Paracoccus pantotrophus: one gene and its partners. The protein of the gene in region 1 interacts with the protein of each later gene in a pairwise test. Links are inferred from orthologs where the notes say so. Each region holds a gene or a part of one and is shown in the gene's direction. Other genes may lie near its edges. The genes, in order: ESD82_RS04695, ftsZ and ftsA.

Region 1 (3,980 bases):
CCGCAAGAAGGAGATCTACGACGACGACCTGGTGGCGCTGATGCAGGACAGCGCCGCCAATACCGAGCACGATTACCTGCAGGTGAAGCACCTGCGCGTGGTCTGCGGCACGGACGGGCAGTCGGCCGACCTGACCATGACGGTCGGCGGCGAGGAAAAGACCGTCCATGCCACCGGCGACGGCCCGGTCGATGCCTGTTTCAACGCCGTCAAGGCGATCTGGCCGCATAAGGCGCGGCTGCAGCTCTACCAGGTCCATGCCGTGACCGAGGGCACCGATGCCCAGGCCACCGTCAGCGTGCGCATGGAGGAGGAAGGCCGCATCGCCACCGGCCAGGCCTCGGATACCGACACCATCCTGGCCAGCGTCAAGGCCTATGTGGGGGCGCTGAACCGGTTGAAGGTGCGCCGCGACATGGTCGGCGAAGGCGCCGATGCCAAGCAGGTCAGCATGTATTCGCACTGACCGCCGCGGGAAGTGACGGGGGCGGTCAGGCCGCCCCCTTGCGTTCCACGAAGCCCAGGTCGACGCCTTGCAGAAAGGGAAAGTCCTCGGCCAGTTCGCGCTGGAACTCGGCCGGGTCGAGTTGCTGGAACCATTTCGGGAACCTGGCAACGATGGTGGCGACGGAATCGCCTTCGTCCCAGCGGGTCTGCACATAGCCCAGGCCGTCCACGTCGGTGAAGGCCGGGAAATACCTGGGCAGCTGGAAGTGGTTATAGGCATAGATGCAGCGCCCCGGCCCGCGCATGCGCACCGCCGCCCCCGCGCCCAGGAAGGGCTGGTGCGCGCGCCAGTAGCTGATCGGCTCGCCCTCGTAGCTGCCCATGACCAGACCCTGCGGGTAGCTGATGGCAAAGGCCGGCAGGTCGGCGAAGCGCCGGGCATGGCGGCGGATGCGGGCGACGTGATGGCGGCTGAAGGCGTCGTCGTCATCGACCCGGAACTGGATCACCGGCCGGCCCGCCGCCTCGGCCGCCTCGCGCAGGGGCTCGCGCAACGCGTTCACCGTCTCGCGCCTGTCCGAGACGATCAGCCGGATCTGCGGCACGCCGGCGCACAGATCGCGCAGCCGGTCCAGCCAGGGACGCGGCATATCGGGCGAGGTCAGCAGCCAGAAGCGGAAATCCGCGTCGGTCTGGGCCTTGATCGAGGGCAGGCACAGCGCCTGGAAGGCGGCAAAGCGGCGCTCCAGCCGCTCGGGCGCGTAAAGCATGGCGCCGCGCTGCGCCAGACGCTCGGGCGCACCGGCCCCCTGCCCCGCGGTCCCGGCCCAGTCGCAGCGGCCCAGGAAGGAAAAACGGCAGATCCCCACGATAACGTCCTGCAAACCCTGCCCTTTCCTCGTCACCAAAACCGGCGGCAGCCTAGCAGCCCGTGCCGGCCGGTCAAGCGCGCGCGCCGCGCCTTGCGCGAAACAGGGGCGCGGCCCGGCGGGGCATCATTTTCCGGTTTCCCCGCGCCAAGGCTCGGCCTATATGTCCAGCACCTTCGACGGGGCGACTCGTCGGGGCAATCGGGCAATGGCCGCGCGCAAAAAGGGCGGCAGGAATGCCGTCTTGGCAGGGACGGCGGAAGGGGTAGTTCACATGGCCTTTGGCGGGTTGTTTTCCACCGATATCGCGATCGACCTGGGGACCGCGAACACGCTGATCTACGTCAAGGGCAAGGGCGTCATCCTGAACGAGCCCTCGGTCGTCGCCTATCACGTCAAGGACGGCAAGAAACAGGTGCTGGCGGTGGGCGAGGACGCCAAGCTGATGCTGGGCCGCACGCCGGGCAGCATCGAGGCGATCCGGCCGATGCGCGAGGGGGTCATCGCCGATTTCGACAGCGCCGAGGAAATGATCAAGCATTTCATCAAGAAGGTGTTCAAGCGCACCACCTTCTCGAAGCCCAAGGTCATCATCTGCGTGCCGCATGGCGCCACCCCGGTCGAGAAGCGCGCCATCCGCCAGTCGGTGCTTTCGGCCGGCGCGCGCCGCGCCGGGCTGATCGCCGAGCCGATCGCGGCCGCCATCGGCGCCGGCATGCCGATCACCGAGCCGACCGGCAGCATGGTCGTCGACATCGGCGGCGGCACCACCGAGGTTGCGGTGCTGTCGCTGGGCGACGTGGTCTATGCCCGCTCGGTCCGCATCGGCGGCGACCGGATGGATGACGCGCTGATCAACTACCTGCGCCGCAGCCACAACCTGCTGATCGGCGAATCGACGGCCGAGCGCATCAAGACCCAGATCGGCACCGCCCGCATGCCCGACGACGGGCGCGGCGCCGCGATCATGGTGCGCGGCCGCGACCTCTTGAACGGCATCCCGAAAGAGATGGAGATCACCCAGGCCATGGTCGCCGAGGCCCTGGCCGAGCCGGTGCAGCAGATCTGCGAATCGGTGATGGTGGCGCTGGAGGCGACGCCGCCCGACCTCGCCGCCGACATCGTGGACCGCGGCGTCATGCTGACCGGCGGCGGCGCCATGCTGGGCGAGCTGGACCTGGCGCTGCGCGAGCAGACCGGGCTGATGATCAGCCTGGCCGACCAGCCGATGAGCTGCGTGGCCCTGGGCACCGGCAAGGCCCTTGAATTCGAAAAGCAACTGCGCCACGTGATCGATTACGACAGCTGAGCGGGTTTGGCCCATGGCGCGCAAGGGCCCTGATTACGCGGCTCCGGTCCGCCGCATCCTGGTTTCGCTGCTGGTGCTGGTGCTGCTGGCGGTGTTCCTGTTCTGGCAGATCGACAGCCCGCGCGCCGAGCGCATGCGCGCCGCCTTCATCGACCGTTTCGTGCCCAGTTTCGACTGGGTGATGGCGCCGGTGACGAAGCTGTCGCGCATGGTCTCGGGTTTCCAGTCCTATGCCCGGCTCTACGAGCAGAACCAGGAATTGCGGCGCGAGCTGCAGAAGATGGCGGCCTGGAAAGAGGCGGCCGTGCAGCTGGAACAGGAAAACGCCAAGCTTCTGGCGCAGAACAATGTCAGGATCGACCCCGCGCTGACCTCGGTCTCGGGCGTGGTGCTGACCGACAGCGGCACGGCCTTTCGCCAGTCGGTGCTGCTGAACGTCGGCGCGCGCGACGGCATCCTGGACGGCTGGGCGACGATGGACGGGCTGGGGCTCGTGGGGCGCATCTCGGGCGTGGGGCAGACCACCAGCCGGGTCATGCTGCTGACCGATCCCTCCAGCCGCATCCCGGTGACGATCCTGCCCTCGGGCCAGCATGCGCTGCTGACCGGGGACAACACCGCCCTGCCGGCGCTGGACTTCATCGAAAGCCCGGAAAACCTGCGCCCCGGCGACCGGGTGATCAGCTCGGGCGACGGGGGGGTGTTCCCGCCGGGCCTGCCGGTCGGCCAGGTGGCGTTGGCCAGCGACGGCCGGCTGCGGGTGCGGTTGGCCGCCGATTATGGCCGGCTGGAATTCCTGCGCGTGCTGCGCAGCCACCCGGCCGAGCAGCTTTCCGATACCGGGCTGCTGATCCCACCGCCGCCGGCGGATTTCATCGGCCCGCCCCTGCCGCCCTTGGCCGACATGCAGGCGGCCGGCGAGAATTCCGAGGCCGCAGCCGGGGCCGGGGATGATTGATCCCGCCCGCCGCCGCCGGTTCCTGGGGCAGGCGCTGTTCGTGGCGCTGTTCCTGGCGATCCTGTTCTGGCGGCTTCTGCCGCTGGCGCCGGGCCGCATCGGTTGGCCGGGGCCGGACCTGGCGCTGTGCCTGGTGCTGGTCTGGGTGCTGCGCCGTCCCGAACAGGTGCCGGTCGCGACCATCGCCGCGCTGTTCCTGATCGAGGACATCCTGCTGATGCGCCCCATCGGCCTGGGCGCCGCCCTGGCCGTCATCGTCACCGAGGCCGCAAGAAAGCGCGAGCCGCATTGGCGCGAACTGCCTTTCATGGTTGAATGGCTGCGGGTGGCGACGCTCCTGGCGCTGATGATGGTGGCAAACCGCGTATTGCTGGCGGTATTTTTCCTGCCCCTTCCC
Region 2 (4,027 bases), 420 kb from region 1 along the record:
TCGAACTGGGCGGCGAGACCGGCGACTGGGACACCGACCGCCGCAGCGTCAGCCGCGCCGACCTGATCGGCATCATGCGCCCGCGGGTCGAGGAGATCCTGGAAAAGGTGGGCGAGATCCTGGACGCGGCCGGCTTCGACTGCATGCCCTCGCGCCAGATCGTGCTGACCGGCGGCGGCAGCCAGATTCCGGGGCTCGATGCGCTGGCCGCGCGCATGCTGGGGCAGAACGTGCGCATCGGCCGGCCGCTGCGCATCCAGGGCCTGCCGCATAACGCGACCGCGCCGGGCTTTTCCTCGGCCATCGGACTGGCGCTGCTGACGGCGCATCCGCAGGACGAATGGTGGGATTTCGACATGCCCGCCGAGCACTATCCGGCGCGCAGCCTGCGCCGGGCCTATCGCTGGTTCCGCAACAACTGGTAGGGGCGCGGAACCCGGATGCGGTGGTGTGGGCGGGCGCCTCCACCACATGCAGCAGAATGGGCAAGATGCCGCCGAAAACACCAGCGTCCACCGCGATATTTGGTGTGCGAACTGTGTTTTTCGGGTGACGCTCGGCGCGAATCTGGCTAGGCTGGCTGGTATACGGGGATTCGACCGGACTGCGCTTATGTCCGGCGCAACAGATGAAGGCAGGCGAGAGATGGAACGGCAGATTCACCTGATGCTGAATGATGACCAGGAACTGAAGCCGCGCATTACCGTCTTCGGCGTCGGTGGCGCGGGTGGCAATGCGGTCAACAACATGATCGACAAGCAGCTGGAGGGGGTCGAGTTCGTCGTGGCGAATACCGACGCCCAGGCGCTGCAATCCTCCAAGGCCGAAAGCCGCATCCAGATCGGCCCGAAAGTGACCGAGGGGCTGGGCGCTGGCGCCAAGCCCTCGATCGGTGCCAAGGCCGCCGAGGAGACGATCGAGGACATCGTCGATCACCTGATGGGCGCGCATATGTGCTTCATCACCGCCGGCATGGGCGGCGGCACCGGCACCGGCGCCGCCCCGATCATCGCCCAGGCCGCGCGCGAGATGGGCATCCTGACCGTCGGCGTCGTGACCAAGCCCTTCCAGTTCGAGGGCACCAAGCGAATGCGTCAGGCCGAGGAGGGCGTCGAGCAGCTCCAGAAGGTCGTGGACACGCTGATCATTATCCCCAACCAGAACCTGTTCCGGCTGGCCAACGAAAAGACCACCTTCACTGAAGCCTTCGCCATGGCCGACGACGTGCTCTACCAGGGCGTCAAGGGCGTGACCGACCTGATGGTGCGCCCGGGCCTGATCAACCTCGACTTCGCCGACGTGCGCGCCGTGATGGACGAGATGGGCAAGGCGATGATGGGCACCGGCGAGGCCTCGGGCGAGAACCGCGCCGTGCAGGCCGCCGAGAAGGCCATCGCCAACCCGCTGCTGGACGAGATCAGCCTGAACGGCGCCAAGGGCGTCTTGATCAACATCACCGGCGGCTATGACCTGACGCTGTTCGAGATGGACGAGGCGGCCGAGAAGATCCGCGAGAAGGTTGATCCCGACGCCAACATCATCGTCGGCTCGACGCTGGACCCGTCGATGGAAGGCTCGATCCGCGTCTCGGTGGTGGCCACCGGCATCGACGCCTCGGCGGCCGAGCTGCCCGTGCCGCGCCGCGGCATGAAGGAGCCGCTGACCCAGCACCCGCCCGTCGCGCAAAAGCCCGTCGAGGAAGAGCTGCCGGTTCCGCCGCGCCGCGCCGCGCCCCTGGTCGAGCCCGCCCCGGCGGCGCGCGTCCAGCCCTCGGCTCCGGCGGCACGCTATGACGAGGACGACATGCCGCGTCCGGCCTATCAGCCGGACCTGCGCCAGCCCGCCGCGCCCAGCGACGCGCTGAACGGCGATGCGGGCGGCTTCGTCGCGCCCACCCGCCCGCAGGCCCCGGCCGGCACGCCGTCGGATGCGGTGATGCAGCGCCTGGCCGCTGCCGTGCAGAAGGCGCCCGAGCGCCAGGCCGCGGCCCAGAATCGCGCCGCCCAGCAGCAGCCGGCCGAGCAGGGCCGCGCCCAGGGCCGCATGGGCGGGCTCAGCCGGATGCTGGAACGCATCTCGGGCCATGGCGAGCAGGCGGACAAGCCCGCGCCCTCGACCATCGCCGAACGCGTGAACGAGCGCGTCGCGGCCCGCAACCGCGGCGGTTTCGACGCCGGTTTCGACGATCTGGCCAGCCCCGACCGGGCCGGCGACAATGTCGAAATCCCGGCTTTCCTGCGCCGCCAGGCGAATTGAGCCGATCACAAATTTCCGGCGACGACTTCGTGAAGGACCGCTTCGGCGGTCCTTTTTTCATTTTTGATCATGGCGTTACCGATGCAGGTGGGGGGCGGGGCGCAAGCCGCGGCCGATTGTTTCACCCCGTTACAAAAGGTTATTTGAGCAATCGGCGGGGGATGCCTAACTGATCCTTGCGCCGCGGATTTCTTGCCGTGGCACGCTCAGTTCACAAGAATCGGCAGGCAAGACCATGCAGACCACCATCGCTCAGAAAGCCCAGTTCCGCGGCGTCGGACTGCATTCGGGTGCGGCCGTGCGGCTGACGATCCTGCCGGCGCCGGCGGATCACGGCATCGTCTTCGTGCGCACCGACCTGGGGGGCGCCCGGATCCCGGCGCGCTGGGACCATGTCACCCCCTCGCAGCTTTGCACCCTGCTGGACAACGGCCGCGGCGCCACCGTCTCGACGGTCGAGCATGTGATGGCCGCGCTGTCGGGCACCGGCATCAACAATGCCGTGGTCGAGGTGAACGGGCCGGAAGTGCCGATTCTCGACGGTTCCTCGGCGCCTTTCGTGCAGGGCATCCTGGAAGCCGGCCTGCGCCGGCAGGCGGCGCCGCTGCGCGCGATCCGCGTGCTGCGCGAGGTCGAGGTGCGGCAGGGCGAGGCTTTCGCCCGCCTCTCGCCCGCCGACCACCTGGAGATCCATTTCGACATCGACTTCGTCGACGCGGCGATCGGCCGCCAGGAAAAGCACCTCGACATGGCAAATGGCAGCTTCGTGCACGAGCTGATGGACAGCCGCACCTTCTGCCGCCAGGCCGATGTGGTGCAGATGCAGCGGAACGGGCTGGCGCTTGGCGGCACCTATCTGAACGCGGTGGTCGTGGATGGCGACCGGGTGCTGTCGCCGGGCGGGTTGCGCCACCGCGACGAGGCCGTGCGTCACAAGATGCTGGACGCGGTGGGCGACCTGGCGCTGGCCGGTGCGCCGCTCCTGGCGCGCTATACCGGCCACCGCGCCGGCCATGCCATGACCAACAAGCTGCTGCGCGCGCTTTTCGCCCAGCCGGAGGCCTGGGAATGGGTCACGCTGACCCCGGCGATGGAAAGCCGTCTGCCCGGCGCCGGGGTGATCGCCTCGGCCGCGCGCCTCGCCCCTCGCAACCGCCAGTTGGCCGTCGCCTGAAGGTGGCGGCCCTGCGCCGGTTTAGCCGTTTTGGCATTTTGCGCAGCCCGATTTTCTGTGCTAGGACGGCCGGGCCGCGCGGGCCTTCTGCCCATGCGGGAACGTGAATTTCTGACGGGCGGGATGGAATGACAGGCATCAGATCGGGTTCCTTGGTCGCGGCTGTGCTGTCGTTGGGCCTGCTGGCGGGCTGTTCGGGCGGTGCGGGGAAAAAGCCCGAATCATTCGAGAATTTCACCGCCGAACAGATCTACAAGCGCGGCGAATACGAGCTGGAGAATTCCCGCCGCCCCAAGGATGCGGTGCAGTATTTCTCCGAAGTCGAGCGGCTTTACCCCTATTCCGAATGGGCCAAGCGCGCGCTGATCATGCAGGCCTATGCCTATCACCGTGCCCGCGACTACGAAGAGGCGCGCGGCGCCGCGCAGCGCTTCATCGACACCTATCCGGGCGACGAGGACGCGGCCTATGCGAAATACCTGCTGGCGCTCAGCTATTACGACCAGATCGACGAGGTCGGCCGCGACCAGGGCCTGACCTTCCAGGCGCTCCAGGCGCTGCGCGAGGTGATCGAGCAATATCCCGACACCGAATATG
Region 3 (3,906 bases), 420 kb from region 1 along the record:
GCTGCGTGCAGGGCCTGCTGGAATGGCTGGGCTGGCGCTATACCCATTCCGGCGTGCTGGCCTCGGCGCTGGCCATGGACAAGTCCCGCGCCAAGGAGATCCTGCGCCTTGCCGGCCTGCCGGTGCTGGACAGCCTGATCGCCGATGCCGCCGAGGTGCGCGCCCGTCACGTCATGGCGCCGCCCTATGTGGTCAAGCCGAACGACGAGGGCTCCTCGGTCGGGGTCTATATCGTGCACGAGGCCGCCAACGGCCCGCCGCAGCTTTCCGACCGGATGCCCGCGCGGGTCATGGTGGAGACCTATGCGCCGGGGCGCGAGCTGACCGTGGCCGTGCTGGGCGACCGCGCGCTTGGCGTGACCGAGATCGTGACTGAGGGCTGGTACGACTACGACGCCAAATACAAGCCCGGCGGCTCGCGCCATGTCATCCCCGCCGAGATCCCGCCGGAAATCGCCGCCGCCTGCCGCGACCAGGCCGTGCGGGCGCATCGGGCGCTGGGCTGCCGCGGGCTGACCCGCACCGATTTCCGCTGGGACGAAAGCCGCGGGCTGGGCGGGCTGATTATCCTCGAGGTGAACACCCAGCCCGGCATGACCCCCACCTCGCTTGCCCCCGAGCAGGCGGCCCATGCCGGCATGGACTTTCCCGCGCTTTGCCGCTGGATCGTCGAGGAGGCGCTATGCAGGGCCTGAACCCCTTTCACCGCGGCCAGGGGCCGGGCGGGCGGCCGGCGCCGGTGCGTCCCGCACCCGCGCGTCCCGCCCCGGTGGCGCCGCGCACGCCGCGCAAGGATCCCGCGCCCTCGCGCCTGGCCTACCGGCTGAACCGGATGATGCTGCGGCCGCTGGTGCGGCGGCTGGTGCATGTCGGCCTGCCCGCCTTTCTGGCGGCGCTGGTGGCGGGGATCTGGCTGTCGGACGACACGCGCCGCGCCAACCTGACCGGCGGCATCGACGCCATCGTGGACCGCATCCAGCACCGCGACGAATTCATGGTCAGGATGATGACCATCGAGGGCGCCTCGCCCGCGGTGGACAAGGGGCTGCGCGCCATGCTGCCGGTGGACCTGCCGGCCTCGAGCTTTGACATCGACCTGGAAAAGCTGCGCGAGCGGGTGCTGAAGCTGGATGCCGTCGAGGCGGTGGACCTGCGCATCAAGCCGGGGGGGGTGCTGTCGGCCGTCGTGACCGAACGGGTGCCGGCCCTGCTGTGGCGCCATGCCCGCGGCATCGAGCTGCTGGACAAGACCGGGCACCGCGTCGCCTCGGTCACGGGGCGCGAGGTGCGGGGCGACCTGCCCATCGTCGCCGGCGAGGGCGCCGACCGCGCCGCGGCCGAGGCGCTGGCGCTGATCGATGCCGCCGGGCCGATCCTGCCGCGGCTGCGCGGGTTGGAGCGCATGGGCGAGCGGCGCTGGGACGTGGTGCTGGACCGCGGCCAGCGTATCAAGCTGCCCGAGGACAAGGCGCTGCAGGCGCTGGAGCGCGCCATCGCGCTGGACCGCGCGCTGCACATGCTGGACCGCGACCTTTCGGTCGTCGACCTGCGGCAGGAGGCGCGGCCCGTGGTGCGGCTGGGGCTGGAGGCGCAGAACGCCATCCGCCGCGCCCGCGGCCAGCCGGAACTGGGCGCGGACGGATTGCCGCTGCCGCCCGACGCCGCGGCGGGGGCGACGGCGGGCAAGGCGGCAAAGACCGCGCGGAAAAGCGGCTGACAGCGCAAAGGAGGCAGGTGAGATGAAGGATCTGTATCAGGGCCAGCGGGCAATGCGGAACATGCGCCGCCAGGCCATGCAGCGCGGCGTCATCGCGGTTCTGGACATCGGAACCTCGAAGATCGCCTGCCTGGTGCTGCAATTCGACGGCCCGAGCCAGTTCCGCGAGACCGACGGCGTCGGCCCCATGGCCGGCCAGTCGAATTTCCGCGTCATCGGCACCGCCACCACCCGCGCGCGCGGGATGCGCTACGGCGAGATCGAGACCATGGCCGAGACCGAGCGCGCCATCCGCACCGTGATCCAGTCGGCGCAGAAGGTCGCGGGGGTGCGCGTCGATCACGTCATCGCCTGCATCTCGGGCGCGCGCCCGGCCAGCTATGGCCTGGCCGGCGAGATCGTGCTGCCCGCCGGCAAGGTCGGCGAGGGCGACGTGGCCCGCGTCCTGGCCGCCTGCGAGGTGCCCGATTTCGGCCGCGGGCGCGAGGTGCTGCACGCCCAGCCGGTGAACTTTGCGCTGGACGGCCGCTCGGGTCTGTCGGACCCGCGCGACCAGTCGGGCAGCCGGCTGGCCTGCGACATGCATGTGCTGACCATCGACGGCGATGCGGCCAGCAACCTGGTGCATTGCATCCGGCGCTGCGACATGGAACTGGCGGGCGTGGCCTCGGCCTCATACGCCTCGGGCCTTGCCGCGCTGGTCGAGGACGAACAGGAGCTGGGCGCCGCCTGCATCGACCTGGGCGGCGGCACCACCGGGGTTTCGGTCTTCATCAAGAAGCACATGATCTTTGCCGATGCCGTCCGCTTCGGCGGCGAGCTGATCACCCAGGACATCGCCAAGGGGCTGCGCGTCAGCCATGCCGTGGCCGAGCGGCTCAAGACCCTGCATGGCGGGCTGGAGGCCACCGGCCGCGACGACCGCGAGATGATCGAACTGGGCGGCGAGACCGGCGACTGGGACACCGACCGCCGCAGCGTCAGCCGCGCCGACCTGATCGGCATCATGCGCCCGCGGGTCGAGGAGATCCTGGAAAAGGTGGGCGAGATCCTGGACGCGGCCGGCTTCGACTGCATGCCCTCGCGCCAGATCGTGCTGACCGGCGGCGGCAGCCAGATTCCGGGGCTCGATGCGCTGGCCGCGCGCATGCTGGGGCAGAACGTGCGCATCGGCCGGCCGCTGCGCATCCAGGGCCTGCCGCATAACGCGACCGCGCCGGGCTTTTCCTCGGCCATCGGACTGGCGCTGCTGACGGCGCATCCGCAGGACGAATGGTGGGATTTCGACATGCCCGCCGAGCACTATCCGGCGCGCAGCCTGCGCCGGGCCTATCGCTGGTTCCGCAACAACTGGTAGGGGCGCGGAACCCGGATGCGGTGGTGTGGGCGGGCGCCTCCACCACATGCAGCAGAATGGGCAAGATGCCGCCGAAAACACCAGCGTCCACCGCGATATTTGGTGTGCGAACTGTGTTTTTCGGGTGACGCTCGGCGCGAATCTGGCTAGGCTGGCTGGTATACGGGGATTCGACCGGACTGCGCTTATGTCCGGCGCAACAGATGAAGGCAGGCGAGAGATGGAACGGCAGATTCACCTGATGCTGAATGATGACCAGGAACTGAAGCCGCGCATTACCGTCTTCGGCGTCGGTGGCGCGGGTGGCAATGCGGTCAACAACATGATCGACAAGCAGCTGGAGGGGGTCGAGTTCGTCGTGGCGAATACCGACGCCCAGGCGCTGCAATCCTCCAAGGCCGAAAGCCGCATCCAGATCGGCCCGAAAGTGACCGAGGGGCTGGGCGCTGGCGCCAAGCCCTCGATCGGTGCCAAGGCCGCCGAGGAGACGATCGAGGACATCGTCGATCACCTGATGGGCGCGCATATGTGCTTCATCACCGCCGGCATGGGCGGCGGCACCGGCACCGGCGCCGCCCCGATCATCGCCCAGGCCGCGCGCGAGATGGGCATCCTGACCGTCGGCGTCGTGACCAAGCCCTTCCAGTTCGAGGGCACCAAGCGAATGCGTCAGGCCGAGGAGGGCGTCGAGCAGCTCCAGAAGGTCGTGGACACGCTGATCATTATCCCCAACCAGAACCTGTTCCGGCTGGCCAACGAAAAGACCACCTTCACTGAAGCCTTCGCCATGGCCGACGACGTGCTCTACCAGGGCGTCAAGGGCGTGACCGAC

Evidence for each region.
Region 2: the proteins of ESD82_RS04695 (region 1) and ftsZ interact in binary tests that used the Escherichia coli proteins (3 or more experiments, as listed by UniProt). The link is inferred for Paracoccus pantotrophus from one-to-one orthologs.
Region 3: the proteins of ESD82_RS04695 (region 1) and ftsA interact in binary tests that used the Escherichia coli proteins (3 or more experiments, as listed by UniProt). The link is inferred for Paracoccus pantotrophus from one-to-one orthologs.

Annotation. Positions count from the first base shown.
Region 1 is NZ_CP044423.1:974,867-978,846, forward strand. What follows is about bases 705-3,607. They hold ESD82_RS04695 (rod shape-determining protein), read left to right. Parts: upstream 705-1,590; coding sequence 1,591-2,625; downstream 2,626-3,607. Other genes in these bases: ESD82_RS04690 (putative rhamnosyl transferase), read right to left, coding at 705-1,316; mreC (rod shape-determining protein MreC), read left to right, coding at 2,639-3,583; ESD82_RS04705 (rod shape-determining protein MreD), read left to right, coding at 3,576-3,607. Outside these bases: ESD82_RS04685 (2-isopropylmalate synthase), read left to right, coding at 1-466; more of ESD82_RS04690, read right to left, coding at 492-704; more of ESD82_RS04705, read left to right, coding at 3,608-3,980. UniProt on the Escherichia coli protein: Forms membrane-associated dynamic filaments that are essential for cell shape determination. Acts by regulating cell wall synthesis and cell elongation, and thus cell shape.
Region 2 is NZ_CP044423.1:1,390,920-1,394,946, reverse strand. What follows is about bases 1-2,950. They hold ftsZ (cell division protein FtsZ), read left to right. Parts: upstream 1-645; coding sequence 646-2,256; downstream 2,257-2,950. Other genes in these bases: lpxC (UDP-3-O-acyl-N-acetylglucosamine deacetylase), read left to right, coding at 2,492-2,950; ftsA (cell division protein FtsA), read left to right, coding at 1-425. Outside these bases: more of lpxC, read left to right, coding at 2,951-3,430; ESD82_RS06710 (outer membrane protein assembly factor BamD), read left to right, coding at 3,559-4,027. UniProt on the Escherichia coli protein: Essential cell division protein that forms a contractile ring structure (Z ring) at the future cell division site. The regulation of the ring assembly controls the timing and the location of cell division.
Region 3 is NZ_CP044423.1:1,393,690-1,397,595, reverse strand. The notes cover bases 1,078-3,906. They hold ftsA (cell division protein FtsA), read left to right. Parts: upstream 1,078-1,739; coding sequence 1,740-3,074; downstream 3,075-3,906. Other genes in these bases: ftsZ (cell division protein FtsZ), read left to right, coding at 3,295-3,906; ESD82_RS06730 (cell division protein FtsQ/DivIB), read left to right, coding at 1,078-1,717. Outside these bases: ESD82_RS06735 (D-alanine--D-alanine ligase), read left to right, coding at 1-695; more of ESD82_RS06730, read left to right, coding at 683-1,077. UniProt on the Escherichia coli protein: Essential cell division protein that assists in the assembly of the Z ring. May serve as the principal membrane anchor for the Z ring.